One region of the Erwinia sorbitola genome, then DNA from elsewhere that is predicted to be linked to it. Evidence: predicted binding sites of a transcription regulator. Region 1 holds the regulator's gene; each other region holds the start of a gene.
The links. Region 1 encodes Fur, which represses iron uptake genes when iron is present. Its sites were predicted from a motif close to ATAATAATGAGAACNACTATCAA; they were not measured.

Region 2: GN242_RS07980 (TonB-dependent siderophore receptor) is a predicted target of Fur. The motif match lies at 2,345-2,367, and genes of this name have one in related genera.
Region 3: fepB (Fe2+-enterobactin ABC transporter substrate-binding protein) is a predicted target of Fur. The motif match lies at 8,331-8,353, and genes of this name have one in related genera.

What each region holds. Positions count from the first base shown of each region.
Region 1 covers NZ_CP046509.1:3,257,426-3,267,927, forward strand. Annotated here, with positions in the region: gene GN242_RS14695 (YbgA family protein) at 1-219, opposite strand, end outside; gene GN242_RS14700 (YbfA family protein) at 362-568, opposite strand; gene kdpE (two-component system response regulator KdpE) at 871-1,554, shown strand; gene pgm (phosphoglucomutase (alpha-D-glucose-1,6-bisphosphate-dependent)) at 1,601-3,241, opposite strand; gene seqA (replication initiation negative regulator SeqA) at 3,266-3,817, opposite strand; gene ybfF (esterase) at 4,077-4,841, shown strand; gene ybfE (LexA regulated protein) at 5,136-5,417, shown strand; gene fldA (flavodoxin FldA) at 5,559-6,089, shown strand; gene fur (ferric iron uptake transcriptional regulator) at 6,485-6,928, shown strand; gene GN242_RS14740 (beta-N-acetylhexosaminidase) at 6,986-9,640, opposite strand; gene chiP (chitoporin ChiP) at 9,713-10,502, opposite strand, start outside.
Region 2 covers NZ_CP046509.1:1,775,572-1,786,073, forward strand. Annotated here, with positions in the region: gene GN242_RS07975 (TonB-dependent siderophore receptor) at 1-2,119, shown strand, start outside; gene GN242_RS07980 (TonB-dependent siderophore receptor) at 2,566-4,752, shown strand; gene GN242_RS07985 (two pore domain potassium channel family protein) at 4,892-5,239, shown strand; gene GN242_RS07990 (sigma-54-dependent Fis family transcriptional regulator) at 5,457-7,406, shown strand; gene GN242_RS07995 (lipoyl protein ligase domain-containing protein) at 7,424-8,173, shown strand; gene GN242_RS08000 (2,3-butanediol dehydrogenase) at 8,211-9,266, opposite strand; gene GN242_RS08005 (AMP nucleosidase) at 9,484-10,502, opposite strand, start outside.
Region 3 covers NZ_CP046509.1:1,750,672-1,761,173, forward strand. Annotated here, with positions in the region: gene GN242_RS07895 (ATP-binding protein) at 1-522, shown strand, start outside; gene GN242_RS07900 (DUF1090 domain-containing protein) at 657-1,094, shown strand; gene GN242_RS07905 (fimbria/pilus outer membrane usher protein) at 1,136-3,283, shown strand; gene GN242_RS07910 (mechanosensitive ion channel family protein) at 3,534-4,616, shown strand; gene GN242_RS07915 (MBL fold metallo-hydrolase) at 4,754-5,593, opposite strand; gene GN242_RS07920 (LysR substrate-binding domain-containing protein) at 5,756-6,643, shown strand; tRNA gene GN242_RS07925 (tRNA-Asn) at 6,728-6,803, opposite strand; gene GN242_RS07930 (Gfo/Idh/MocA family protein) at 7,106-8,227, shown strand; gene fepB (Fe2+-enterobactin ABC transporter substrate-binding protein) at 8,367-9,413, shown strand; gene entS (enterobactin transporter EntS) at 9,564-10,502, opposite strand, start outside.

The DNA.
Region 1 (10,502 bases):
ATTGCTGAAGCGCAGAGATATCTCTCCCTCTTCTTCTGTCAGGCGCAGCGCCGGACGCGGCGTAGGCAAACCGATTGCCATTTCCGGGCATACCGGTTCATAGCGTAAATAGGGCGCCAGTTGTTCAGCGGCAAACTCATTACGTTTATGACCACCGTCAAAACGCACTTTCTCGCCTAACAGACAGGCACTAATACCGACCGGAATTTTGCTGCCCATAGTTATACAACCTCAATTATCCTGTACAGGTTTAAGTGTAGCGTAAATTGCGGAGTAACAGACAAAAAAAATCCCACCATAAGGTGGGATTATTGATATTTCAGTCAAAATAGATTGGCGCTGCTGCCGCTACCGGGCGTTTTTAATAAAAATCACACGCCACGGCTTCAGCCTGAGCCAGCCAGACAGGCTGATCGCTGGTTTTTAACCACACACGGTGCAGGTAGCTGTAAAAACGGGCGCGATCGGCACGGAACAACATAACTGGCAGCGCTAAGATGCCGAGCGCCAGCACCGCAGCACGACGCATGAAAATCCGAGTGGATGAATAATTATGATAAAGACTCATACGTCCTCCTTAAGTGAGCTGAAAAAATATACTGAGTGTAATCTGAGCAAAATAGTATCTCTTTCTCTGTAATTTTACTACTGATCCGACCACTTTTGCTGAAAAAAAAACCAACAACAGCATTAAAAATGAAAGTAGGTTACATTTTCGTTAAATACTCACTTAAAACCTGGAAAATCAGATCCTTTATTTAACAAAATCAGAAAAACCATACATTCACCGACGGCTGTTGCGCTTTTTTGCTAAATTAGCCTTTGTTAAGATTAAGCCCGTCGTTCACTACGGTTATCTGCTGAGGTTACGTGCCTACCATTCTGATTGTTGAAGATGAGAAAGAGATCCGCCGTTTTCTGCGCGTAGCGCTGGAAGGAGAAGGCTTTCGCGTTGTCGATGCTGAAACACTGAGTCGCGGATTAATCGAAGCCGCCACGCGCAAGCCTGAGCTGGTGATACTCGACCTCGGTCTGCCGGACGGCGACGGTTCAGAATTTATTCGTGAAGTTCGCCAGTGGAGCAGCATGCCGGTAATTGTGCTGTCAGCGCGCAGCGATGAGCAGGATAAAATTAATGCACTTGATGCCGGAGCCGATGATTTTCTCACCAAACCTTTTGGCGTAGGCGAACTGCTGGCGAGGGTTCGCGTGGCGCTGCGTCACCGCCCGCAGCAGGGTGATGATGGCCTTGCCGCACTGGTTAACTTTGGCAGCGTGAGTGTGGATATTGCCGCCCGCCGGGTGATGCGTGACGGTGAAGATCTGCACCTTACGCCGATTGAATTCCGCCTGCTGGTAAGCCTGCTTAATCATCCCGGAAAAGTCATGACGCAGCGTCAGCTCCTGACACAGGTCTGGGGGCCAAACGCGGTGGAACATAACCACTATTTGCGCATCTATATGGGTCATCTGCGTCAGAAGCTGGAACTTGATCCCGCACGGCCACAGCATCTGCTGACAGAAACCGGCGTTGGCTACCGATTTATGCCATAAAAAAAGGGACTCACAGTGTGAGCCCCTTGTTGCGCTACCTGATAAATCAGGCGTTTTTCAGCACTGCACTAACAATTTCTACTGCTTCTTTCTCAATTTTCTCGCGGTGTTCAGCACCGAGGAAACTCTCGCAATAGATTTTGTAAGCGTCTTCCGTACCGGATGGACGCGCTGCAAACCAGCCATTCTTCGTCATTACCTTCAGGCCGCCAATCGACGCACCATTACCTGGCGCTGCCGTCAGACGAGCGGTGATCGGATCGCCCGCCAGCGTGTCAGCACTGACCATTTCTGGCGACAGTTTTGACAGCGCAGCTTTCTGCGCAGAAGTCGCAGGTGCCTGAATACGGTTGTAGCTCGGCGCACCAAAGCGCTGTGCCAGTTCATCGTAATGCTGCTGAGGGTTCTTACCGGTTACTGCGGTAATCTCCGCTGCCAGCAGGCACATGATGATACCGTCTTTATCCGTTGACCACGGCGTGCCATCAAAGCGCAGGAAAGAAGCCCCGGCGCTCTCTTCGCCACCGAAACCAAAGCTGCCATCAAACAGGCCGTCAACGAACCATTTAAAGCCAACCGGCACTTCCACCAGCGTACGACCCAGATCCTCAACCACACGGTCAATCATCGCACTGGAGACCAGAGTTTTGCCAACGGCAACCTCTTTGCCCCACTGCGGACGGTGCTGGAACAGATACTGAATCGCTACCGCCAGATAATGGTTCGGATTCATCAGGCCCGCGGGGGTGACAATGCCGTGACGGTCGTAATCAGGATCGTTGGCAAACGCCAGATCGAACTTGTCACGCAGCGCCAGCAGGCCCGCCATCGCAGACTCAGACGAGCAGTCCATACGGATCACGCCGTCGTGGTCGAGGTGCATAAAGCGGAAAGTCTGATCGACAGCATCGTTAACGATGGTGAGATCAAGCTTGTAGAACTCCGCAATACGCTGCCAGTAAGCAATACCGGAACCGCCCAGCGGATCGACGCCAATCTTCAGACCGGCCTTCTGGATCGCTGCGATATCCACGATCTCAGCCAGACCTTCAATATACGGCTGGATCAGATCCTTTTCCGTCAGATGTCCACTGGCCCATGCCTGATCGAGAGGAATACGTTTTACATCTTTCAGCCCGTCTTTAATCAGCGCATTGGCGCGATCTTCCACCACTTTCGTGACGTTAGTATCTGCCGGTCCACCGTTTGGCGGATTGTATTTAATCCCGCCATCTTCCGGCGGATTATGCGAAGGCGTGATCACAATGCCATCGGCCTGTGCGCCACCGGCTTTATTGTGTTCGAGGATCGCATTTGAGATAGCAGGGGTTGGCGTATAGCCGTTGTCCTGCTGAACGATCACATCAACACCGTTAGCCGCCAGTACTTCCAGTACCGAGATAATTGCCGGTTCAGAGAGCGCGTGCGTATCTTTACCCACGAAACAAGGGCCGGTTACACCGTTCTTTTTACGTTCTTCCGCAATCGCCTGGGCAATAGCCAGAATGTGCATCTCATTGAAGCTGTGACGACCCGCACTGCCGCGATGTCCGGAAGTACCAAACTTCACTGCATGCTCTGGATTACCCAGCTCAGGTTGCAGGACATAATATTGAGATGTTAATTGTGCAACGTTAATCAAATCGCTCTGCCGGGCGGGTTGCCCGGCACGGGGGTGATTGGCCATTGGCGCTTCTCCCTGACGCTTCAGTTAGAGGGTACCGCAAACTTTCTCTGTCAGCTCCACCGGGAACTGCATCGACAGCATAATGTGTTCCACCATGCTCCGTTTACGGTCAGTGTTTGTGTTGGTAATCACCCAATACGGTGTGCCCGGAATGTGCTGCGGCTTGGTATGGGTGCCGTTCTCTACCAACGTTTGCTGGTTGCCTGCGAAGTAAACGCGAGTACGCCCTTGCAGAGACTCAGTCGCTGCACCAAACGCTTTGGCATCCAGACTGTATAAAGTCGATAAAATCAGCATAAAACGATTCACCGCGCGTTTCTGCTCTGCATACTCATCTGAAAGCAGCAGTTCACGCATCGCGCGGACACGATCCTGCGGTCGGGATTCAGATTTAATGCTTTCCGCAGCGGAGGCTTTAACCGCCGTCGCCGCAGAAACATTAGCCGCAGCAGAGGCAGTCTGACCCGCAGTGAACTTCAGCATACGGCGCAAAATATCGGATGCGCTTTCTCCGATATGCTGAGTGTGGCTGGCAATATAACGGTATAGCTCTTCGTCGACTTCTATCGTTTTCATCATGATCCAGTACAGTTATAGCTAGTATCAGAACCGATCGTTCAGGAAAAAATCCTTGTCGCCAGCATGGCGTTGAAACGTTCCAGTTCTAACATCAGGATTATAAAGTTAAATCCTGCCGGGGTGTAGCGCCAGACCCGTTTCAGGGCAAAAGTAGGAATATGCCGCAAAAGGATCATGCCTGCTATTTGCACCAGCGGCAGAAGTTGTAAAATCCATGATACCCTAAGCCTTCATGCCAACTGTAAGAACTTTCACTATGAATTTGAATTTCCGCCTGCAAACTGAACAATCCGCCACCGAAGGACTTCCGCTGGTGTTGATCCACGGCCTGTTTGGTAGCCTGGATAATCTCGGCGTACTGGCAAGGGGATTAAAAGACGATCGCCGTCTGATTCAAATCGATGTGCGTAATCACGGTTTGTCTCCGCGTGCGCAAGAGATGGATTATGCGCTGATGGCGCAGGACGTCCTCGATACGCTTAACGAACTAGAGATCGATCGTTTCAGCGTGATTGGGCACTCAATGGGCGGCAAGATCGCCATGTCCCTGACCGCGCTGGCTCCCGATCGGGTGGCTGAGATCGTGGTTATCGATATTGCACCGGTTGCCTACAGCACCCGCCATCACGACAATATTTTTACCGCACTGAATGCAGTCACCGAGGCCGGTATCACCACGCGCAGTGATGCAACAGCGCTGATGCGCCAGACGATCGATGAAGAAGGGGTGATTCAGTTTCTGCTTAAATCATTCCACGACGGTGAATGGCGCTTTAACGTTCCGGTGCTGTTGGCATGTTATGACAAGATTATCGGCTGGCAACCGCTGGCCACCTGGGATAAACCTGTTCTGTTTATCCGCGGAGATCGCTCGCCCTACGTCGCCGACGAGTATCGTGATGCGCTGCTGACCCAGTTCCCGCAGGCACGCGCGCATGTTATTGCTGGTGCCGGCCATTGGGTACATGCAGAAAAACCAGATGCGGTTTTGCGCGCAATCCGTCGTTTTTTAGCGTTGTAAAAACGATTATTTACGCCAATGATTATCCTCACAATAATCCGGGCCTCCTCTTCGAGCGTACTTTTGGCGCTGACGGACGGCCTGGCTATCACTCCCCTGGAGCATTGATAACGATGTGACCGGTGGAATCGAGGCAGCCAGCGCAGGTGCGGCTTGAAGTATCAAGGGTATAAATGATTGTCGTCACCTCTTTCGCTGGGGTATGATGGCGCGCTAAAATTTTGCCGCTGCGCCTTATCAGGCGGCATAACGGCCCTATTCATCAGCAATCCAGCCTTCAGTATTACGATTCCTATGGCAAAAGAGAACACGGACCGCACGACGATCGATCTGTTTGCAGATGAACGGCGTCCGGGACGACCCAAGACTAATCCGCTGACGCGTGATGAGCAGCTGCGTATCAACAAACGCAACCAGCTCAAACGCGATAAAGTGCGCGGCCTGAAGCGTGTCGAGCTAAAAATGAACAGTGACGCGGTTGATGTCCTGAATCAGTTGGCGCTGGAGCGCAATATGAGCCGCAGTGAGCTGATCGAAGAGATGCTGCTGGAACAGTTGCAACGCCACCAGTCCTGATTGTATCGGGGCCTTAGCACTCAGCGACAAAACTGACAGCATTACTGATTTATCCGCTCACGACGGTCTGTTATCATTAGCGATATCTGCTAAAAAATCAGCAGTCACCATATCATTAAGATTCAAGAGGTTATTAAACTCATGGCACTCGTCGGCATTTTCTTTGGTAGCGATACAGGCAATACCGAAAACATTGCAAAAATGATCCAGAAGCAACTGGGGAAAGATGTTGCAGAAGTTCGTGATATTGCTAAAAGCAGCAAAGAAGACCTTGAAGCCTTTGATATTCTGCTGCTTGGTATTCCTACCTGGTACTACGGTGAAGCCCAGTGTGACTGGGATGACTTCTTCCCGACGCTGGAAGAGATCGACTTCACTGGTAAACTGGTAGCGCTGTTTGGCTGTGGCGATCAGGAAGACTATTCCGAATATTTCTGCGATGCCATGGGCACCATTCGCGACATTATTGAGCCAAATGGTGCCGTGATTGTTGGCCACTGGCCAAGCGAGGGTTATCACTTCGAAGCCTCTAAAGGCATGGCAGATGACAACCACTTCCTTGGTCTTGCCATTGATGAAGATCGTCAGCCAGAACTCACTAACGAGCGCGTTGAAAAGTGGGTAAAACAAATTTCTGATGAACTTCAGCTGAAAGATATCATCGAAGCATAACCACACCCGCTTGATGTGGGAGCTATCTCACATCAAGCAAGTGGTTTTTCCTATAGAAGTAATAGATACATGTTTGTAACTTTCATCTGCAAAACTGTACAATAACCCCATCGGTTACCCGCTTACTCAGCGCCTGCCCCACTTTTTGAGAATGTGAGTCGCTCAAAGAGTGGTGAGATGGTGTAAATCGAAATGCTGACCCGGCATAATTCGGACGCGCGCTTCCCTGGATGTAACGACACTTATCCTTACATCCCTTGCGGTTTCAGGCATCCCTTTAGGTTTTCATTTCGCAGTATCAGCTCTATACTGAAACGCACTCATCTTTAGCGTTGACCGATGTTCAGGGCTTTACAGCCACTAAGTGACTAGCAAAGTAACAGGACAATATCCGCATGACTGACAATAACACCGCATTAAAGAAGGCCGGCCTGAAAGTCACGCTTCCCCGACTGAAAATTTTGGAAGTGCTTCAGGAACCAGAGGGCCATCACGTCAGTGCGGAAGATTTGTACAAACGCCTGATTGATATGGGCGAAGAGATCGGTCTGGCCACGGTTTACCGTGTGCTGAACCAGTTCGATGACGCGGGGATCGTTACCCGCCACAATTTTGAAGGCGGTAAATCCGTTTTCGAATTGACCCAGCAGCACCACCACGATCATCTGATCTGCCTGGACTGCGGTAAAGTCATTGAGTTTAGAGACGAATATATTGAGGAGCGTCAGCGTGAAATCGCTACGCGTCACGGTATCAAACTTAGCAATCATAGCCTGTATTTGTATGGCCACTGTGCGCTGGGTGACTGCCGTGAAGACGAGACTCTGCACGATAAATAATCTGTACGACTCAGTGTTAAAAACCGGTGGTTTACCACCGGTTTTTTTATACCTGTTTTACAGTGACTCCTCCCGGCTGAAACGCTGCCCATCGGCACTGACACTGCGGATTTTCACCCCAGGTTTAACCAGCGGTGGGTTTTGCCTGTCGTAGCGCTGCCAGCTCTTCCCGTCATCAGTGCTAAACGCTATCTCCACCCCAGGTAAAGCGGTATTAGCTTCAAGCTTTCCGCTTACAATACGCGCCCCTGGCACCGGCAAACGGTATCTGATGCCGTGCTTCTCAAGCTTCGCCAACTCACGCTGACCGAGAATATTGGCAAACCGCTGCCAGTCCAGAAGCAGAGCCTGCTGGTCAACCCAGTGTGTCTCACCGCCCCGATACTCTTTACCCGCCTGATAATCCTGCTCCCAGGAGGCACGATGCCAGGCCCGTTCAGCCAGAGAGAACAGACGCGGGAACATCATATATTCCATATTGTCATCAGTTCTCACCGTTTCACTCCACAGCTGGGCTGACATACCCGCTGCACCCGGCCAGGCTTTATCAGACTTCGCGCTGAAATAATGGCCGTCACGGTCTGTGGATGTTTCCGCATTTTGTGGCAGGTTATCCGGTGCAAAACTGAACATTTTCCGCTCGTCACTGAAACGGGTTCCCCAGTAATATCCTCTTTCGAGCGGGTTCACCTCATAGGGGAAATCCATATAGAGATAGTCAGGATTGGAAATAATCACCTGATAGCCCTTGTTTGCCCAGTCATTTACCGTATCGAAACCACCCCAGTAAAGCGTATCCCAGAAGTTAACTGCGACCTCTGGCGTGGCAAATGCGTGAGCATCTTCGGCATTTTTTAATCCATCCTGCCATGCCTGCATTCGGTTAATGCCATGCTGTTTCAGCAAACCGCTGACCTTAAGTGCAAAATAACTGGGAAGATGAGCAAGATCGCTTACCTTTCCTGAGGCGATCATCCCCTGACAAACCGGAGATTTTGCCCATGGCAGATCTTCTCTGCTCATATCAAGCTGGCCTTTACCCGCTTCCGGGCGTTTGATATCGGTGTAGCCTGGACCAAGACGGATATTTTTGGCTTCATCACCGCCGAAGTGCCAGCTGCGCAGCGGCTGCCCCGCTTCGTGATGCATAAGCTGAATCTCACTGATAACTTTATCGGCAAAGTGCAATGATGAATCCAGGCAGGGATTCAGATAGCTGGTGCGATCGTAAAGCTGTACTGAGGTGGTATTGGAGTCATCCTCCGGATCGACCAGCCGGTATTCTGACGCCAGTTTATCCTGTCCGGCCTTTTTCAAACGCTGATAGCGCGCTTCCATGGCGATCACCGCCGCACGAGCATGGGCAGGCATATCCACCTCTGGCAGAACCTGAATCCCGCGTGCTTTAGCGAATTTCACAATCTCAATGTAGTCCTGGCGGCTGAAATAGCCGCTGCCGTTATTATCGCTGAACGGCCCTGAACCTAACTGCGGTAACAGACAGCGTTGTTCTTTGAGATCGTGGCATCGCCGGCCGCCAACCTCGGTCAGCTCAGGCAAGCCGGGGATCTCAATACGCCAGCCTTCATCATCGGTCAGATGGAAATGGAAGACGTTAACTTTCCAGGCAGCCATCTGGTCAAGCATCCGCAGGATCGCCGCTTTACTGTGAAAATTTCTCCCTACATCAAGGAAGATGCCCCGGTAAGCAAACCGAGGAGCATCATCAGCTTTCAGCGTGGCAATGCGGCCGCTGCCGTCCGCCGGTAACAGTGACATAATCGATTGCAGCCCGTAGAAAACGCCCTGCTCATCATAGCCAGTCACCTCAGCCCGATCTTTATTGATAACCAGACGATAGGCACCCGATTGCGCAGGAATATCCTTTAGCGCTGCCGGATCAATGCGGGTACTCACCGGATACCCTGCCTTATTCAGGCTGATACCGAGCAGCGAAAAACGCTGTCTGACCGCTTCCGCACGCTCGGCTGGCAGGCTTGCCAGCTCAAGGTGGACGCCGTTGCTAAGGTCGGCATCGTCTTTTGCTATCACAACCTTTAGTGGCGTGGGGGTAATCTGACCGCGCAGATCATCAGGTGCCAACTGTTTGATGTCATGATTTTTCGTAAACCGGCTGTTAGCCTGCATCAGGATATTTTTATCCTCAGCCTTACTTTTCCACTGGTCGCCAAAAGGTGCCACAAAGCTGGTGAGGTCTTCGGTATCGGTAACCTTAATGATTTGTGGGCTGGCATCCCCCGATGTCACATACCAGCGTGGCATGACATCAGTGATAAACAACTGCCAGTATTCATTGACGATCGGAATGGCAATTGACGCACCGGCCGCAATACCAGCAAACTTTTCTGTTGGCTCCAGTCGGGTCAAATCACCAACAATATGCACCATCCGAAACTGATCGCTCTCCACGGCCAGCGTTTTGTGCACATTACTCATATAAATCGCCCAGTTTTTACTGGTGATTGTCGGGCCATTGTTCGTGAGCGTAATTGTGGCGCGGTTACAGGAAGCCCAGTCGGCCCCCAGCGCGGCGCAGTCTACCCCGTGCAGAGCGGCCTGGTTATCAGTGACCTCATAGCGAACACCAAAGTGACTGATTTGATTGACCAGACTCTGACTGGCAGGAACCGCACTGCTCCCCAGGAAACTAACGACAGCCAGGGCTAACAGGCTGATTTTTTTATTGTTCATAGTTGCATCCTTCCTTGTCGCTTACCGAATATTTCATCTACATTTCCAGCCCTTTTTCCTCACGCTACAGAGTCAAAACAGGGTAAAAGGCGCAATGACGATAAACTTAACGTCTTTTTCATCCTGGAAAATATTGTTGTAACCACCCCCGTAGCTGGGAATATTGCTGTGATTGTCATAGCGGGTGTAATGCAGCTTAAATAGCGTTCCTTTGGCTGCACCGCCTTGAATTGTATAAAGTAAGTCAAGATTCCATGCTGACTCCTTCAGGCGCCTGTGCTGATCGTATACCGGGTTGCTGCTGGGTTTTGCATCCCATCCATAGGCATAGGAAGTGCCTACCCCCCATCCGGGAAGTTGCCAGCCAGCCAGATCGTAAATCACTCCGGCAAACAGCGCTTTTTCACCGTTGGCATTCCAGTCAGAGCGGGCATCCCACCATACGTCGAGGCGACCATTTGATGAGGCGTAACCCGGCGTCATACGTTGCAGGAAATAGCCCTGATTACCCTCCGCTTTTACCCAGGTACCTTCCAGACGTAAATCAAACGGCCCTGCGCTATATGCCAGAGTCAGTGCCTGTAACCACGCCATCCCATCATAGACATCATTGACATTATCACTACCGCCCTGCTCTTTATCCTTCGCACCATAAAATTGCCAGCTGGTGAGCAGCTCATTACCGATCAGTGGAAATGCATAAGATGCTTTGGCAAAATACTGATCCATATAATCTGCCGCCTGGCCGAAGGCTCCCTCAATGACCAATTTATTGGTGAAGTCATATTTAAAACCTAAGGAATGCAGATAGCGTATTCCAGTTTCACCATCAGCCTTGCGGAAGTTATACATATTTTCATAC
Region 2 (10,502 bases), 1.5 Mb from region 1:
ATTACTGGCGTCAGCGTTATTTATCATGCCCGCCGCACAGGCGGCCAGCGATAACGATAATACGCTGACGGTCACCGCAGAAACCCAGGAGAGCGTTACCGCGCCTACCAAAGGGATCGTGGCAAAAGAGAGTGCTTCAGGCACCAAAACCGCCACGCCATTGCGTAAAACTCCGCAATCTATTTCAGTGGTCACCCGCGAGCAGATGGATGATCAGGATGCTCACTCCGTCGCGGACGCGCTGAGTTACTCCAGCGGTGTGGTGACAACCTATCGCGGTAACTCCAACCGTAACGATGAAGTGATCAGCCGTGGCTTCCGCTACGCACCAAAACTGCTGGATGGTTTGCACTTCGGCCTTTCCAGCTCCAACGGCGGTGCCGGGCAGCTGGATCCGTGGCTGCTGGAGCGCGTTGAAATTGTTCACGGCCCGGCATCGGTGCTCTATGGCCAGGTCAGCCCGGGTGGGCTGGTGCTGATGACCAGCAAACGCCCGACGGCAGAAAGCATTCATGAAGTGCAGCTCAGTACGGGTAATAAACACTACGGCGAAGCGGCCTTCGATTTCGGCGGTAAGCTGAACGATGACAATACGCTGTTCTATCGCCTGAACGGCCTTGCCAGCACCAAAAACGAGTTTGTGAGAGACAGCAAACAGCAGCGTATGGCCATCGCCCCTGCTATTACCTGGCTGCCAAACGAAGATACCAGCTTTACGCTGTTAACCAGCTATCAGGATGATCCGAAAGCCGGTTCACGTAACTTCCTGCCGCGTGCCGGTACGCTCTATCCAACCGCTGCGGGCTATGTGCCTTACGATCTTAATGTCAGCGACTCCGATTTTGCCAAGTCAAAGCGTCAGCAGACCTCCATCGGCTACAGCCTGGAACACAGCTTTAATGAGGCGATATCATTTACTCAAAATCTGCGTTACAGCCACCGCAACGAGAACTATAAATATCTGGTTTATAACGTGGATGATGGCGATCGTACCATGACGCGTATGGCGCAGCATGAAACGGCGATGACCAACGAGTTTAACGTCGATAACCAGCTGAAGGCGCTGTTTAATACCGGTGCTGTGGAGCATACGGTGCTGGGTGGTTTTGATTACCGTTACTCCCATATCAACAGCAAAATGTACCGTGACTACGGCAGCAGTTATCCGATGGACTGGACTAATCCGAGCCATGTTGACGTTGACGAAAGTCTGTTAGAGCTGGCAACTGATAACAAAAAAACCCTGAATCAGTACGGCGTGTATGTACAGGATCAGCTGGAGTGGAATAACTGGAACCTGCTGCTCTCTGGCCGTAATGACTGGTCGCAGGTAAGAAACCAGGACTTTACACCGGGTGGATCTGATATCACCTATAACGACAGCAAGTTTACTGGCCGTGCCGGGCTGCTCTACGCTTTCGATAACGGCATTTCACCGTATGTCAGCTACAGCACCTCGTTTGAGCCAGTGCTTGAACAGGCTGCACCAGGTGCCGATCCGCTGAAACCGACGACCGGTGAGCAGACCGAAATTGGGGTGAAATATCAGCCAGTGGGGGTCAACGCGATGATGACCGTCTCCTTGTTTGATATTAACCAGAAGAACGTCAGCTCTTATAACCGTCTGGTCAATGCCTACGAGCAGATTGGTAAGGTCAACTCGAAAGGGGTTGAAACCGAGATCCATGCGCAGCCAACGCCGGAAATCAAGCTGATCGCAGCCTATACTTACACCGATGTAGTGACTAAACGTTCGACAGATGAGGCTAAGGTTGGTCACAGCCCGAACGCGATCCCACGTCATGCGGCTTCTGCCTGGGCCAGCTACAGCTTCCTGCACGGTGAGCTGAACGGTCTGACTGTGGGTACGGGTGTGCGTTACATCGGTCGGGCACCGGGCGATGATATCGGTGAATACTATGTACCGCATTACACCCTGTATGACGCAATGGTGAAGTATGAACTTGGCCAGGCCGTTCCGGTTCTGAAGGGAACCACCCTGCAATTTAACGTGCAGAACCTGACGGATAAACACTATGTTTCATCCTGTGCGGGTCAGTGGGCGTGCTTCTACGGCGCAGGCCGTACCTTCGTAGCATCGGTAAACTACCGTTGGTAAACGGGTAGTGTATATTCTTATTTAAACATCATCATTATTGTACAGCGTTATTATCATCCTTTAGCCACCCTCGCCGGGGTGGCTATTTTTTTTCTGTTTTACCACTCCAGTCAGCTACCTCCAGGCGTTACTCAAGACACGCCATTTCTTCTTTGTTTACATATTGTTACTTTCCCTTATCTGTACCAGTCATTTCTGAGTTTAAAAATGCTAATGCAAATGTTATTGAGAGTGATTTACATTTGCATTAATATGCAGCGCAACTTAGCTGGATAAAGCTGTAACTCTGCATTTAGTAAGGTTTTTTTTAGCTGAGGGAGAATGCGTGCGGACGCAGACGATCCGTGCCATTGCGTATGTCAGCCAGTGCCAATCAGCAAAGCTAATGGGTTGGCGGGCTTTATCGGTTTTCGTAGACAAGGCTGTTTCAGACGAGATAACACAATATGGTGAATAAGATAAAAACCCAGGCACGACCTGGCGTGGCATTACCCTCCGGGCCTTACGCTTTACGCCTGCTGCTGGCTTCCTCGCTGCTGGCCGCGCCTGTGGCTCAGTCGGCCGGTGACGATACCCTGACCGTAACGGCGGAAACGTCGGAAAGCGTGACCGCACGCAACGCCGGCATTGTGGCGAAAGAGAGCGCGTCTGGTACCAAAACGCCAACGCCACTGCGAAAAACGCCGCAATCGATTTCGGTCGTCACCCGCGACCAGATGGACGATCAGGCGGCAGCTTCAGTGTCTGATGCCCTGAGCTACACCAGCGGGGTGGTCACAAACTATCGCGGTAACTCTAACCGTAACGACGAAATTATCAGCCGGGGCTTCCGTTACGCGCCAAAACTGCTGGACGGCCTGCACTATGGTCTTTCCAGCTCCAGCGGTGGGTCAGGGCAGTTGGATCCGTGGCTGATGGAGCGCGTGGAGATGGTACACGGCCCGGCGGGCGTCTTATACGGCCAGGTCAGCCCTGGTGGCCTGGTGGTGATGACCAGCAAGCGCCCGACGGCCGAGAGTATTCATGAAGTTAAACTGAGTACGGGTAATCAGCATCTCGCGGAAGCAGCGTTTGATTTTGGCGGCAAGCTGGATGATGACAACACGCTGTTTTATCGACTGAACGGTATCGCCTTTACCAAACATGAATTTGTGAAGGGCAATAAACAGCAGCGCATGGCGATTGCTCCGGCGATCACCTGGCTTGCCAGCGAAGACACCACGTTCACCCTGCTGACCAGTTATCAGTACGAGCCGGAAGCGGGCGCCCGTAACTTCTATCCGCGCGCCGGAACGTTGTTCAGCACCAGTGCAGGCTATGTGCCTTATGACTTTAACGTCAGCGAAACCAATTTCAATCGCTCCACCCGTGAGCAGACATCCATCGGCTATGAGCTGGAACACAACTTTAACGAGGCGCTGTCGTTTAAACAGAACCTGCGCTACAGCCACCGCCAGGAAGAGTATAAATATCTGGTGTATAACGCCACGGGTGCAAACGACCACACCATCACGCGTATCCCGCAACATGATAAGGTGCTGACCAATGAGATGGGCGTGGATAACCAGTTAAAAGGGCTGATCAGTACCGGCAGCGTGGAGCACACTCTGCTTGGCGGGCTGGATTATCGTTACAGTCACGTTAACAGTAAGCTGTGGCGCGATCGCTCAGGGGATTACGAGCTGGACTGGACCAATCCTGTCCATATTGATATTGATGAAAGCAAGCTGCTGCTCTCTTCCGATACTCAGAAGACCCTGAATCAGGTCGGTGTTTACTTACAGGATCAGCTGGAGTGGCAGCAGTGGAACCTGCTGTTATCCGGGCGTCATGACTGGTCGCAGGTGCATACGGTCTCCTATACCGGTGATGGCAGCGATGAGACCTACAACGATAATCAGTTTACGGGGCGTGCAGGTCTGCTGTATGCCTTTGATAACGGATTGTCGCCGTATATCAGCTACAGCACCTCTTTCGAACCCACCTTACAGGCCAGCGCGCCGGGTGCCGATCCGCTGAAACCGACCACCGGAGAGCAGACCGAGCTTGGCATTAAATATCAGCCGGCAGGCAGCAATACGGCGCTGACGTTATCGCTGTTTGATATCAATCAGAAAAACGTGACAACCCTGAACTCCACTACTCAGTTCTATGAGCAGACAGGCAAGGTTAACTCGAAAGGATTCGAAGCGGAGCTGCACGCGCAGCCGGTGCCGGAAATCAAATTCACTGCCGCTTATACCTACACTGATGTTGTCACCAAAGAGACGACCAAAGAACAGGAGCGCGGCCATAGTCCGGCCGGTGTACCAACCCATTCTGCATCGGCATGGGGCAGTTACAGCTTCCTCAGCGGCCCGCTGAATGGCTTTACGCTTGGCAGCGGTGTGCGCTATGTCGGTAAATCCCCGGCGGACAGTATCGGTGAGTACGATGTTCCGAGCTTTACGCTGTATGACGCCATGGCGAGCTATGAGCTGGGGCAGGCGGTGCCTTCCCTGAAGGGAGCAAAACTTCAGCTTAATGTGCAAAACCTGGCAGATAAGCACTATGTATCAAACTGTAGCAACGCCTACGCCTGTTTCTATGGTACCGGGCGCAGCGTGGTGGCTTCCGTAGATTACCGCTGGTAAGCGTACGGCCCGGCCCGGTTGTGACGGGGAATATTTTCTGCTGTTAGCCACTCCATGAGGGTGGCTATTTTTTTAGTTAAATCTCTCTAAGATAGGGGGGCGAACTGACCGCAGGATTTATCATCAAAGGAGAGAGAAAATGTATGAGTCGCGTAATATGCCGCTGCTTCCCTTCAGGGATTTTTTAAAACGCCTGTTATTACATTTCGGAGGAGCGGTACTGCTGGTGATGATCACCCTGCTGGCAGGCATGGCGGGCCATATGCTTTTCGATACCGATATCACCTGGCACGATGCGACGCTGAACAGCGCCTTTATCGCCAATGGAATCGGCCCTTATCTCGTGCCACAAAATCTCGCCGGAAAAGTATTTTTCGCTATTTACGGCATGTTTACCAGCTTCGTCTTTATGACCACGCTCGGCATGGTGCTGGCTCCAGTTGCGCATCGCCTGGTACATAAATTTCACCTCGATGATGAGGCGTAACCTCAAATAACAGTGCACTGATACAGTTATCGTCAGCCTCTGCCGCGCAGGCCGGGGCTGACCGCCACAGTTTCATGCGCGCGATCACAGAATGCCCTGTTACACCGTGAAAAACTTGTTTCAGCTATGCGTCTGTTAAAAAATATCGCTTTATGGCTGACAGGCGTAGTGTGACAGCCAGAAGGTCACTATTCCGTATGTTCCACAGGAGATTGTCGTGAATCAAAGCCAGCGCGAACACATTGCCACGGTAGTAGCCAGCGTCAGCGATAATGCGCAGCATCGGGCAGTGTGTCAGCACGATCAGGCGATTCGGGACTCATGGCAGCGGTGCGTTGAACGCTATGGTCTGGATCCCAGCCGGATGCAGGCGGCGCATATTCTGCCCTGGCATGAGCTGCGCGAGCACCGCGAGCATCTGGAAGAGTTTCGCCGTATTGCCCGGCATGGCCTGAGCGCGCTGTACCAGCAGATAGCTCCCGCAGGCTATGTCGTATTACTGACCGATGCGCAGGGTGTGACGGTGGATTATCTGGGCGATGAGAGCGCTGAAATCAGCCTGCGCCGCGCCGGACTGTTCCTCGGCGCACAGTGGTCGGAAGCCTGGGCGGGAACCTGTGCGGTAGGTACGGCGCTGGCAACCGGAAAAGCGCTGACCGTGCATCACAATGACCATTTTGACGCTACTCATATTGCGCTCTCCTGTTCGGCGGTGCCGCTGTTCGATCCGCAGGGGCAGCTCAACGCTATTCTGGATATCTCCGCGCTCACCTCGCCGCAGCCAAAATCCGGTCAGCAGCTGGCATTACAGCTTGCCCGGCTGCATGCCCATCAGATTGAAAATGCCTGGTTTGAGCATCGTCATCGCACTGACTGGGTGCTGAAACTCAGCCCGGCATCTCCATTTGTCGAAGTCAGCCCGGATTACCTGATCGCTTTTGATGCCCGTGGCCGCCTCATCGGCCATAACCACCGCGCACAGCGTATGCTGGAGCAGGAGCTTGGCATTGAAGCTGCGTCACCGCACGGGCGCAGTAGCTTGCTCGGGATGCCCATCGAACAGCTTTTTAATACCTCAATTAACAGCCTGCCGGACTGGCTGGCCAGCGCCAGCGGGCGTCAGGGTACGCTGGAGCGCGTGAACAGCGGCGAACGGCTGTATGTGACGGCGGTGCAGCCTGCAAGGCTCCCTGAACGTCCGGTGATCAATACCTCAGCGCAACTTTTACCTGCGCCGCTGGCGGCACTGAATGGCGGCGATCCGGCATTGCAGCAGCAGCTACAGCGCGCTGCACGGCTGCTGAATGCGCCGCTGCATGTGGTGGTTCAGGGGGAAACCGGTAGTGGGAAAGAGTATTTTGCCCGCGCGTTTCATCAGTCCGGCGAGCGCAGCTCCCAGCCGTTTATTGCGCTGAACTGTGCCGCTATTCCTCCGACGCTGATCGAAAGCGTACTGTTTGGTCATCTGCCGGGAAGTTTCTCCGGGGCCGGAAATAAGGCACGACGCGGCCTGATCCAGGAAGCGGACGGCGGCACGCTGTTCCTTGATGAAATTGGTGATATGCCGCTGGAGATGCAGACGCGACTGCTGCGTGTACTTGCCGAGCAGGAGGTGTTGCCGGTCGGGGCTTCACGTCCGGTGGCGGTTAATATTCGCGTGATTTCAGCATCTCATCATGTGCTGGATCAGCTGGTGGAGCAGGGGCGTTTCCGCGCTGACCTGTTCTATCGTTTACAGGGGGCGCGTATTACTCTGCCCGCGCTGCGCAGCCGCAGCGATCTCGACTGGTTAATTGATAAGATGCTGGCGGGAAAAGCGTCGCTGTCGCAGGCGGCCCGCCAGTGTCTGCACCAGCATGGCTGGCCGGGTAACCTGCGGGAGCTGAGTAACGCGCTGGATTATGCCGTGGCGATGTTTGAAGGTGAACGGATTGAAAGTGCGGATCTGCCGGAGGGAATCGGAACAACAGCTCCTGTGACGCTGGCGCAGGAGGGCGCGCTAACTGAACAGGCACTGCCGGAGGAGGCGCAGCGGCTGATGGCGTCTCTGCACGCTGCACGCTGGAACCACAGCGCGGTAGCGCGCCAGATGGGGATCAGCCGTATGACACTCTATCGCCGTATGCAGCGCTACGGTATTCAGTCTCCAAATACTCTGCCCGCATAGCAGGGCCACGGAGAGCAATGATAATAAAAGTCAAAACCCCGGTGGCCGGAAACGGCCCGTTTTCACTCCCCCACGGGCGATTGCTATTCTGCCCTGACCCGGCCGTGGCGGAAGACGGGCTGTTTACCCTGGCTGCCGCAGGCCGCAAGGTGGCGCAGATCTGGCATGGGCCACAGTCGCTGGTGGTGCCCTCAAGCTATAAACGTTTCAGCAACCTGGATAAAGTGAGGGCACAGTATGCTGCTGCCGGGTGTCCGGTATTTTTACGCAAGTCCGGCGGCGGGCTGGTGCCGCAGGGGCCGGGGATTATTAATCTCAGCCTCGCCTGGCCCATCGAACGCACTTTTGGTGAGGCGGCAGAGGATGTATACCGTTACCTGTGCGGCATATTAAGCGATGCGCTGCGCAGTCTCGGCGTCGTTACTGGCTGGCAGGCGGTGGAGGGTTCGTTCTGTGACGGGCGTTTTAATCTTGCCTGTGGCGAAGGTCGGCAGGCGCGTAAGATCGCCGGAACGGCCCAATACTGGCGGGCGATCCCGGGTGAGGCGGATGCGCCGCGCCGCCATGTGGTGCTGGCGCATGCGGTGCTGCTGGTGGATTGTGATCTCACGGCGGCACACCGGCTGGCTAATCAGTTTGAGGCGATACTGGGCAGCGGGCACTGTTATCAGGCGTCGAAAACGGTGAGTGTGGCGCAGATGCTGCCGGCAGGGAGTAGCGGTTTGTGTGATGAGGTTATTGATGCGCTGATTGCGCGTTTACAATAGGGGCGAGGCCAGCCTCGCCCATGGTATTAGCGTGGGATTATTGCGGTGGACGCACCAGGATCTTCACCTGATTTTTCTCTTTCACCAGCGCTTCAAAACCTTCTGTTACCAGATCGTCTAATTCAATGCGTTTGGTAACCAGCTTTTCGGCCTGGAAATAGCCCTGAGTCATCAGCTCCATAACCGCCGGGAAAATGTGACGGTAGGCGATGATGCCTTTTACGTTACGTTCTGCCAGTACGACTTTATTCGGATGGAATGACGCTTCGCCTTCCCAGATCGACACAATGATGGTTTCGCCTTCGTAACGGGTGCTGTCGATACACTGTTTCAGCACTACCGGCACGCCGGTCACTTCGAAAGCAACATCCACACCACCCTTGCTCAACTCACGGATAGTCTCTACGGCGTCCTGCTTGCTGGGATCAATCACCACGTTAGCGCCCAGTTCGCGGGCTTTTTCAGCGCGCTGCGGGGACAGTTCCACCACGTAAATCTCTGAAGCGCCCGCCGCGCGCAGTGCTTCGATCACCAGTAGCCCAATCGGGCCAGCGCCAAATACCGCTGCTTTATCTCCGGCTTTCAGCTTGCTCATGCGTACGGCGTGCAGCGCCACAGCGGCAGGCTCAACCAGCGCGCCCTGTTCGTAAGAGAGGCCGTCCGGCATACGATGAACCATATGCTCGTCAACCATGGTAAAGGAAGAGAATCCGCCGCCACCACCGGACAGGCCATGGAAACCGAGGTCGCCACACAGGTTATATTTGCCTTCACGGCAGGCTTCGCACTCGCGACAGGCGAGAATCGGTTCAACGACTACGCGGTCGCCAGCTTTGAACTTAGTGACGCCGGTGCCAACTTCCACCACCTCACCGGAAAATTCATGTCCCATCACAATTGGGGCAATATCGTGGCTGATTTTATGAGGCTTATCTACAGGGACAAAGATCGGTCCAGCAAGATATTCATGCAGGTCGCTGCCGCAGATGCCGGTCCAGGCTACTTTGATTTTTACTTTGCCTGCGGAAACCTGAGGTTCTTCGATATCGTCGATGCGAATGTCATGTGCTTTATACCAACGTGCTGCTTTCATCTTCTTTTCCCTTGAGATTGGTCAAAAACCTGTCCATTACCACATACATTGTGGCCGGTGCAGGAACTCAGGGCTGCATATTGCGAAAAGCATGCCAGAATGAATTGTTTATTTAATTCATTGATTTATAAGTATTAAACTTAAATTTCTGTTACAGGAACGATGAAAAGAGCATAAAATGTGACACCTGTATCAGTGACAGGTGTCACAGGTGGGGCTAGCGGAAAGGCGGTTCGTTAAAGGTGCGCAGCTTGCGTGAATGCAGGCGGTCGCCTTCGGCACGCAGCAGGTCAATGGCGCGAATGCCAATCTGTAAGTGTTCGGAAATCGCCCCTTCATAGAAGCGGTTTGCCTGGCCCGGTAGTTTAATTTCACCGTGCAATGGCTTATCGGAGACGCAGAGCAGGGTGCCGTAAGGAACGCGGAAGCGATAACCCTGTGCGGCAATGGTCGCGCTCTCCATATCCACCGCCACGGCGCGACTGAGATTAAAGCGCAGCGCAGAAGCAGAATAGCGTAGCTCCCAGTTGCGGTCGTCGGTAGTAACCACCGTGCCGGTGCGGAGGCGCTCTTTAACCGCTTCTCCCGGCATTCCGCTTACCAGTTTGGTGGCGTCATACAGCGCACGCTGCACTTCAGCAATACTTGGAATAGGAATATCAGGCGGCAGTACCGCATCCAGTACATGATCGTCGCGCAGATAGGCGTGTGCCAGCACATAGTCACCAATGCTCTGACTTTCGCGCAGCCCGCCGCAGTGGCCGATCATCAGCCATGCATGGGGGCGCAGCACCGCGAGGTGATCACAGATAGTTTTGGCATTTGACGGGCCAACGCCGATATTAACCAGCGTAATCCCCTGGCCATCTTTGGCGATCAGGTGCCAGGCGGGCATCTGATGCTTTTTCCACGCCAGATCGGAAACCGTCTGCTCCGGGTGCGGTGTATCGCCAGTGATCGTGATGCCACCTGCGCAGGAGAGTGCCTGGTAAGGCGAGTCCGGGTCAGCAATCTGTGCGCAGGCCCACAGTACAAACTCATCGACGTAACGCGTGTAATTAGTGAAAAGCACGTAGGGCTGGAAATCTTCTACCGGGGTGCCGGTGTAATGGCGCAGACGTGCCAGCGAAAAATCGGTGCGCAGGGCATCAAAGTGCGAGAGCGGGAAAGTCTCCCCCGGGGGCAGCAGGCCGTCAGCATTTTCATCGCCAATCTGCGACAGTTCAGTGGTAGGAA
Region 3 (10,502 bases), 1.5 Mb from region 1:
GGGATAAGCGGTTTTGAACTGGCGCATATCATCCACATGCAGTACCCGGGCGTTCCTGTCTTTGGCTCGACCGCTGACGCCCGTGAAGCCGTCCGGGAAGAGGCCCGGGAGGCCGGTATGCGCGACTGCCTGTTCAAGCCGATGACGCTTAATATGCTTTCGGATCTGCTGGCGACAGTGAGCAGCCCCGTCCCGAACCCCGATATACCGCAACGGGCCATGACGGATAAACTGCCACCGGAGCTGTTGAAAGGGGAGAATCTGGCACTATTTCTCTCGCTACAGATTTCGGTACTGGATGAAACTCTTGCCCGCTTACGCGCATGGCACGACGCGCCGGATACCTCTTTACGCGAGACGCTTCATAAGCTGCGGGGCGGGATCCAGCTACTTGGCGTACCGGCGCTGGTGGCTGCCTGTGAAATGCAGGAAGCCGCCCCGGACAGTGAGGGAGTGCGCAGCCTTGAAGCGCAGCTTATACAGCTTCGTGTCGTGCTACAGGAGTGGCACGACACCAGATGAGATCTGTAATCCACGTCCTACATAAGATGAGGACGCGTCTGCATCGTTCTGGCTATCCCCGTTGCAGTATTCTTTTGTTCGCAGGAGATTGCCTGGAGCATTTGCCCCAGGCAATACATCAACAAAGGAGAAAGATGATGAAAAAATTAATTTCCGTTCTGGCGGTAGTTGCTTCCGTAGGTTTGTTTGCTTCCGCTTCCGCACAGGCCGCTCAGAACTGTGCCGCGAAAAGCGCTGCGCTGGAAAAACAGATTAAAATTGCTGAGTATTACGGCAATACTTACAAAGTTGCTGGCCTGAAAAAAGCGCTGGCTGAAGTGAAAGCACACTGCACAAACGACAGCGTGCTGGCTGGTGCACAGAAAGATGTGAACAAGCTGGAGAAAAAACTAAATAAAAAACGTGAGGACATCGCTGACGTTCAGGCTGACCTGCGTAAAGCAAAAGCAAAAGGCGATGCCAGGAAGGTCGCTAAATACCAGAAGAAACTGGCTGAGAAACAGGCTGATCTGCGTGAGATTCAGCAGAAGTTGAGCCAGGCTCGCGCTGAACTGGCTGCACTGCAGAAATAAGTTTTAGCGAACGTTATCGCGGGTAGCTCACGCTATCCGCGATGTTTGTTCACGTAATGATGGCGATTCGCCACGCAACGTTGATAACCATGCTGCTACTGACGGTAACGGCAGCGTCTGCTAATGAAAAAACATGGGTCATTCTCAACAATAATTTTAAGGGATCTATTTTTCTCGATATTTATGCCGGTGTCCCCTGCCTGACGCGCCCTCTGCTTGAAGAGTGGGGCGTAAAACCCTTCGTTGTTGATAAGCTGCACTGGAATAGCAGACAGTGTCTGACCGCTGCCTCGGCAAACCAGTTCTATCTACGGTTCTGGTATCGCCCGGCTGCCAATCTGCTGACGTTACTATTCCCTGAAGAGGCTTTTAACGCGCAGCAAAACGGGGTGAGCACAAGTCGCTGGGATGACGGCATTAATGCGCTGTTCGTCAATTACCGGCTGGATGTGGATAACAAAAGAGCGCAGTACAGTTGGGATACTCCCGGCACTGACGCCACGCTGGTGCTGGAAAACGGCCTCAATGTCGGGCCGTGGCGGGCGCGCTACCAGAACACCTTCTGGCGTGAGGCCGACAAAAATCATGGTTCCTACAGCAACACAGCCTCCCTGTGGCGAAGCATTACTTCGATGCGCTCGCGCCTGAACATTGGCGATGGCTATACCTCGTCAAACCTGTTTAACAGCATGTCCTATCGCGGCGTCTCCCTTGCCAGCGATGAAGCAATGTTTCCGGATAGCTGGCGGCCTTATATGCCGCTGATTAACGGCTATGCCCGCAGCGAAGCGGAAGTCACCATTCACCAGAACGGCGAACGCGTCTACCGCATTCATGTGCCACCGGGGGCATTTACTATTCGTGATTTCTACCCTCCGGATTCGCAGGGCAACCTGGAGCTGACCATTCAGGAGAGCGACGGCACCGAGCGTACTCGCCTGCTGCCATACTCCATCATGCCGAATCTGGTACAGCATGACATGTTCAGCTACGAGCTGGTCGCCGGGCGTTATAAACCTTATCACGGCGTGGAGCTGGAAAAAGATCGCTTTTGGCAGAGTACGCTCTCCTGGGGCATCGCACCCCACACCACGCTGTTTGGCGGGGTGCAGCAGGGTGAGAGCTACTTTAGCCACATGGTCGGAATGGGCGGTAATATGGGGGAGTGGGGGTCGCTCTCCTCGGACGTGCGCACCGCACACTACAGCCAGCAGGGGGAAAGGTTCAGCGGCAGCGTCGGGCGCTTGCGCTATGCGAAAGCCTTCTTTCAGACCGAAACCAGCCTCAACGCCCAGCTTCAGTGGTATCCCCGCAATAGCCAGTACCGCTCCCTTGAGGAGCGGCTAAACCGCGCCTCGCTGCTGCCTTGGGGCTGGGATGATGACACCACCCAGCGCACCCTTGAAAGCCAGGTGGAGCTGACGCAAAACTTCAATGAAGACTCAAGCCTGAGTCTCTCCTGGCGCTGGCTGAAGTCGCGCAGCCGCGAGTCGGGCAGCAACAGCCTCACCCTGAGCCTGAGCGCCAGCTGGCGCGAGGTGGATGTCTCGCTGTACGGCGGATATGACCGCTACGCTGACTATGCGCCGGAATCGACGCTGGGCATCAACATCAGCATTCCGTTTAGCATTGGTAGCCACGTCAGTCACTTCGCGCTGGTTTCCGATCTTGCCAGCCGGGATAAGAACACTCACGGGGTAAACGTCAACGGTTCGGCGCTGGATGATTTCAGCCTGCGCTATGACGTGACCGCCCAGCATACTGAACACGGGAACGATGCCCTGCAAACCAGCCTGGGTTATCAGTACAACAGCGGGGAGCTGAACCTCAGCATGAATCGCAGCGGCACGAAGCGCGATTATCATGGCGACGTCAGCGGCAGCGTGTTGCTGTATCAGGAGGGCGTTGCCTTTGGTCAGATGCTGGGCAGCACCGTAGCGCTGGTTCAGGTGCCCGGCTCGGCGGGGATCGGCTTTTATAACCAGTTCGGCTCCACCACCAGTGCCAGCGGCGATCTGCTGGTCAGCTATCTGACCCCTTGGCGGGTTAATCGTATTACGGTGGACAGCCTCAGCCTGCCCGAAGGAATGGGGATGGATGTGAGCGAGCTGGAAACCGTCCCCACTGACGGCGCTATCGTTAATCTGCGCTTTTTGAAACCGGAAAAAACCGACGACTTGCTGCCCTGATAGACGACGTGAGTCGCCCGGGGGACGCGTATGCAACGTAATTAATATCAGTGGGTTGCATTTATGCTACGCTTAAATTATCGGTTTCTTTTCGAGGTTTTTTTGATGTTAACAAATTCAGTTAACTGTATTTTTCATAAACTCATATGCGTTCACCATTTACTCCGCAGATAACCGGTAAGACAACGGTTACTGAATTTTTATTACCGATCTGAAAATCAGATCTTTTGAATGAATATAAGGGAAAAGAATGCTAATGATATTCGATGAGTTATCTGGTGCTCCTGTCTGGGTGCCTGCGGTATTGCTCGTCACTCTTTCACTTGCGCTAGGCTTCCTGGCCCGGTTTATACTTCTCAGGTTCATCCGCTACTGGCAGAGTCGTGACCGGAAGCTCTTCAAGTCACTTGAAAAACATCTTCGTGGATCACTGTTTCTCTTCATTCCCTTACTGTTAATAAATGTAGGGGTTAATTATATTAATATTCAGCCAAATTCCCTTGGCTTTATAACCTCCACTCTTAATATTTTTATTATATTATCATTTTGCTCCATCTTGATTCGGCTGGTTAATGTCGCGCAGGATATGCTCTTTATTCGCTATGATATTAATCTTTCGAATAATCTCCGTGCCCGTAAAATTCGCACTCAAATAATATATGTAAAAAAAGTCGCTATTGTCCTGCTCGTATTATTCTGTCTTACTCTGATACTTCTCAGTTTTCCCGGCTTTCGAAAATTTGGCACGACAATCTTAGCTGGCGCAGGGGTTGCCGGAATAATCATTGGGTTTGCCCTCCAGAAGTCGCTTGTTAACCTGTTTGCCGGGATTCAGATAGCTTTTACGCAACCTATCAAAATTGATGATGCTGTTGTCGTCGAAAATGAATGGGGCTGGATAGAGGAGATAAACCTGACTTATGTCGTTGTACGTATCTGGGATCTGCGCCGGCTGGTGCTGCCGATTACATACTTTACAGAAAATCCTTTCCAGAACTGGACGCGTAATAACGCACAGATATTAGGCTCTGTTTTTCTTTATCTCGATTACTCCATGCCGCTGGCTCCTCTCCGTGAGCATTTTGAAAAAGTCCTCAGTGAAACAAAACTCTGGGATCAACAGACTCAGGTGCTTCAGGTAACTGAAACGACGGACAAAACCATGACTATCAGATTATTGATGACTGCGCAGAATTCCCCAACGGCCTGGGATTTACGCTGCTACGTGCGGGAAAAAATGATTGAGTTCATTCAGCAAAATTATCCGCAGAGCCTTCCTCATGTAAGAGCTACGCTGACCGGTTCGGGGTTTGATAGTCCGAAGGATCAGTAGATAATCGTTTTCATTTTTATGTCTGACGCAGAATCTACAGAGACGTGAAGTGTGCTGCGTGAGCATCGGTGCAGCTGAACTTCCGCTCCTTGCTGATAGGGGCGGAACAGAGCATACACCTGTTGTTCAATCCGGGCTTATTCGGCAGGGACAATACGATATTCATTCTCAAACAACTGGATGCTGGCAAAGCCTGTGTGATCCAGGTGCATCCCCGCAATGATCAATTTTTCATTCGCGGCCAGCCGCAGCGCTTTTTTTCTTGTCTCTATGGCCTGAGAAGGATTGACATCAAACATGATGGATATGGCCGGTTGTGCTGACTGAATATGTGGAAAATGGACAATATCCCCCCATATCAACAGACATTTTTCATCCGAATGGATACGAAAGCCGGTATGACCTGGCGTATGGCCCGGCAGCCATACAGGGAGAATGCCCGGCATAATCTCGCCTTGATCAATTAGACGTACCTTCCCGGCATATGTGTTTAAGATCCGACGAACCAGCATAAAATTACGTTTGCCACGTTCATTAGCTCTATCTAATTTTTCATTGTCCTGCCAGTGTGCAGCTTCAAGAGGGTGAAGATGCAGTTCAGCATTTTTATAAATTTGGTTTCCCTCTTCATCCAGCAAGCCGCCAATATGATCGGGGTGGCAGTGAGTCAATAATACCGTGTCTATATCATCAGGGCTGATGCCGAGCTTCTCAAGTCTGCTCCGAAGCAGCCCCCCCACGTTATTGTGCCCGCCCGCCCCGGTATCAACCAGAATGGTGCGTCCGCGACCACAGATGAGATAACAGTTGATATGGATATGGCCATAATTTGCGATTCCGGCGCTGCGCTGAATTTTCTCAGCCTCAGTGGTCTCAATGCCTGAAAGCACATCAAGCGTAGCTGCCATGGTGCCATCGCTCAGGGCGGTTATCTGAAAATCGCCAATCTGGCAGGATGGGAAAGTAAACGGGTGCATAAGTACCTCACATGTATAACGAGCAGGCGCGACACGCCCTGTCTGATGACGTTTCATCATGCTATACAGTGTTTCTGCGGCGTTAAAACGATATTATTTCAACCTGTGATGACATTTAATCACTGAAGGCTCACTCCATCAGCCAGAGCAAAGGTCAACTTAATGCGTAAAAAAATTCCAGGTAGCCGTTCCCTGCTGGCCTTTGATGCCGCTGCAAAACACGGTAGTTTTGCCCGGGCGGCGCAAGAGTTGTCACTGACGGAGGGGGCGATTAGTCGGCAGATAGCGCGCCTTGAGTCAATGTTGAACTGCAAGCTGTTCGATCGCACTGGCAGTCGTGTAAAGCTCAACCCGGTTGGTGCTCGCTACGCGCAGAAGATACGCGAAACACTCGAACGGCTCGAAAGAGATACCCAGTCGATTATGGGCATGCCTGAAGGGAGTAAAAGTCTGGATATTGCAGCCCTGCCGACCTTTACCAGCCGCTGGCTGATTCCTCGCCTGCGCGGCTTTTACGCGCAGCATCCTGATATCACGGTGAATATTGCCGCCAGAACTGAACCCTTCATTCTTACCGATAGTGGCTTTGACGCCATAGTTCATTTTGATCACCCTGCATGGGCAGGTATGCATACACAGTTTCTTTTCCAGGAAACGCTGCTGCCTGTATGTCACCCAATGCTGTTAAAGGATAATGACAACATCGCGCAGTTGAACGAATTGCCGCGAATTCACCGGCGCCAGAATCCTGACGTGTGGCATCGATATGCGAAGGAAATTGGGATTGAGCTTGATAATCCGGCGCATGGAGTTCGCTATGATCTCCATGAAATGGCCATTGCTGCTGCATTTTCAGGGCAGGGCGTTGCAATGGTGCCGCGCATGTACGTAGAAAGTGAGTTAAGGAGCGGGGAGCTTGTTGCCCCCTGGCCAGAATCTGGATTACTGAGCAAAAAGTTCTGTTTAGTTAAGCCGCCCGAAACTGGAAGCAATGAAGCTGCGCTGCACGCTTTCGAACGTTGGTTACTGGCGGAGACTCACCAGATTTGATGGATAAAATCTGATTCTGAAGCAGCACAGATGAAACAAAAACAAAAAGCCCGCTCAGGTTTCCCTGAGCGGGCTTTTCAAATTTGGCTCCTCTGACTGGACTCGAACCAGTGACATACGGATTAACAGTCCGCCGTTCTACCGACTGAACTACAGAGGAATTGTTGGAACGGGGCGCATCATATCCAGCGGGGCAGGGGATGTCAAAGCCTGTTTTCACCCTTTTGATTCAACTGCTGAATAAAGCAGCACATCTCGCTACGTTATGTGATTTTATCCACAAAAATTATGATTTTGCGCATTGTGCTACAGAACACAACGGGGCTTGCAGTGGCGTTGCACTCATTTTCGTCAGAGCGATCACGTTTATTTCATTCTGGCGTTGAATAGCAATCTTATGAAATATACATTTCATGGATATTGAATTTTTGTTCCATTATTTCTCTACTCTAAGGATTTACCATGAAAAAAGTCAGAATTGGCCTGATCGGCACCGGTTATATCGGACGCTGCCATGCGATTGCCTACTCTCAGGCACCGACGGTGTTCAACCTGAAAGGGGAACTGGTGCGAGAAATGCTGGCTGAGGTAAATCCGGAGCTGGCAAGTGCTCAGGCGGCGACTCTCGGTTTCAACCGCTCAACCGGAGACTGGCGCGAGCTGGTAGCAGATGAAAACATTGATGTGGTCGATATCTGCGCCCCTAACTTCCTGCATAAAGAGATGGCGCTGGAGGCCATTCGTCACGGTAAGCACGTCTACTCCGAAAAACCGCTGGCGCTGGATGTGGCCGACGCTGAAGAGATGGTGCGGGCAGCGGAAAAAGCCGGTGTAAAAACTCTGGTGGGTTTCAACTATATGAAAAACCCGACCAGCCAGCTGGCAAAAGAGATTATTGCCCGGGGTGAGATTGGTGAAGTGGTGCACTTCTACGGCACGCACAACGAAGATTATCTGGCGAATCCGAATACCCCGCTGGACTGGCACTGTCAGAAAGCATTGGCAGGTTTAGGCGCGCTGGGCGATCTGGCCGCGCATATCGTCAATATGGCCCACTACCTGGTGGGTAACATTGATGAGGTCAGCGGCGATATGATGACGGTGATTAAACAGCGTCCGGATCCGAAAAATCCTTCCCAGCTGCGTGACGTCGAGAATGAAGACCAGGCCAGTGCGCTGCTGCGTTTCGCCAACGGTGCCCACGGGGTGATTGAAACCTCGCGCATCGCCTGCGGCAGCAAAATGGGGCTGACCTATGTAGTTACCGGCACAAAAGGCAGCATTCGTTACACTCAGGAACGCATGGCGGAGCTGGAACTCTATATTCATGATGATCCGGCTGGTCGTCAGGGTTTCAAAACCATTCTCACGGGTCCGGCACACCCTGACTACGCGGCGTTCTGTATCTCGGCAGGCCACGGTATCGGTTTTAACGATCAAAAAACCGTGGAAGTGCGCGATCTGATCAACGGCATCGCCGCCGACGATCGCATGTGGCCCGATTTTGCCGAAGGTCTACAGGTGTCGAAGGTTCTGGAAGCAATTGCTCTTTCTGCCGCCGAAGGGCGCTGGATGAAAGTATAATTTATCAGTAAGGCCGGATGCTCCCGGCCTTTTTCTTCTTCTGCTGTTTGTTCCGCGCGTCGTTAGCCGTCATAACCGATTTAATTTCCCCGCCATTAAATGTATGATAATAAGACTCATTTGCAAAGAAATGGCCAAGATGAAAAAACTGTTCTCCTTCCCGGTACTGTGCGGACTGCTGATTGCTGCTGCGCTTATCTTCGTGGTGTCTGTACGCAGCTGCTCAACACAGTACTCCGCGTCACAACCGGCCTCCGCGCAGGCGGCCGTGCCTGCCGATGCGTCACCAACCGCGCAGCAGGGCTGGCCGCGCACGCTGCAAACGCCTAAAGGGCCCCTGACGCTGCAAAGGCCCCCTGAGCGTATTGTCTCCACCAGCGTCACCATTACCGGTACGCTGCTGGCAATTAATGCGCCGCTGGCAGGCTCCGGCGGCACCAGCCGTAACAGTACGGTTTCCGACGATCAGGGTTTTTTCACTCAGTGGAGCGCGGTAGCGAAGAAAGCGAATCTTAAGCCGCTATACATTACCGAACCGAATGCTGAGGCGATTGCCGCTGCGGCACCTGACCTGATTGTGATCGCCGCTACCGGCGGGGATTCGGCGTTAAAGCTTTACGATCAGCTCTCTGCAATAGCGCCCACGCTGGTTATCGACTACGGCGATAAGAGCTGGCAGCAGCTGGCGGTGCAGTTAGGCGAGATCACCGGACATGAGCAAGATGCCAGCGCCGCGATTAATCGTTTTGAGCAGCGAGTGCAGGCGGTGAAGCAGAATATAACCCTGCCGCCACAGCCAGTTTCAGCGCTGGTATATTATGAGGATGGTCGCGGTGTGAATTTGTGGACCCCGGCCTCTGCGCAGGGCAAGCTGCTGTCAGAACTGGGCTTTACCCTCGCGATACCGCCTGCGGGAGTGCAGGGTGGCACCAGCATGGGCAAGCGTAACGATGTTATCCAGCTGGCGGGTGAGAATATGGCCGCCGGGCTGGCCGGCAACAGTATGCTGCTGTTCTCAGCAGACGATGACACGGTTACGCGGGTGCGGGCTAATCCATTTCTTGAGCATTTGACGTCGGTGACGTCGGGGCAGGTCTATGCGATGGGTCCGGATACGTTCCGTCTGGATTATTACAGCGCCAGCAATATGCTGGACAGTATTGAGCGGCATTTTAAATCGCGCTAATCCTTCGATACGCGGGCGGTGCATGACTTGTTTAGTTTCTCACCAGGCGAGGCATATCTGCTAATGCCCGTAGGGGCGAGGCATGCCTGCTAATGTTTACCCGTAGGGGCGAGGCATGCCTCGCCCGGCGCGTGACGGAAAAACAATACGTTAAGAATTCGTCACCGGATCCGTCTCTTCAGCTGTTTCTTCTGGCTCCGCCATTGATAGCGATGCTCGCCGCAACGTACCCACCAGACTTGCCAGCACCAGCGCTACGCCCGCCGCTGCCGCACCAAACGACAGCACGCTCACCATCGGCGTAAACAGTTTTCCCAGTACGCCCAGGCCCAGCGCACCCACCGAATCCCCGGTTACATCCTGAGCCGTTCCCAGGCTGTTCACCCGGCCCAGCAGATGGTCAGGAGTATGGTGCTGAATCAGCATATATTGCAGCAGCGAAGCAATCGCATTGCAGTAGCCGTAGACCACCAGCGCCAGCAGTGCAGGGATAAAGTGGCTGTACAGCCCCAGTGATGCAATAGCGAGAAATGCACAGGTAGCGCTGACCAGCACCAGCATTCCCGGTCGCCCGTGACGAGGCACCCAGCCGCTGGTAAATGCGCCGATCATTGCCCCCAGCGGCACTGCGGAATACATCAGTCCAATGGCAGATGCATCAGCGTGATAGCCGATGGCCAGCGCCGGAAACAGAATACGGACTGCGCCGACAATACTCACCAGCATCCCCAGCAGCACCACGGATCCCACCACTTTCTGCTGACAGACAAACTTCACACCGCTGGCGAGCGCACGCAGCGGATGCTCAGGCTCCTGAGGTTCCGGCTTCAGTGACGGCAGGCGCACCAGCGGGATCAGCGTCGCCAGCGTACCCACCGCCGCCACGGCAAAGGCCCAGCCTACGCCACCGGCGACAATAATTACCCCGCCAATCGCCGGGGATAGAATCGCTCCAAGGCGCACGGTCACCATACTCAGCGCACCCGCAGCGCCAAGATTTTCGCGGCCCACCAGCAGCGGGATCACCGCCATTAATGCCGTCATCCCCAGCGCGCCAAAGAATCCATCCCAGGCAGCCAGCAGATAAAG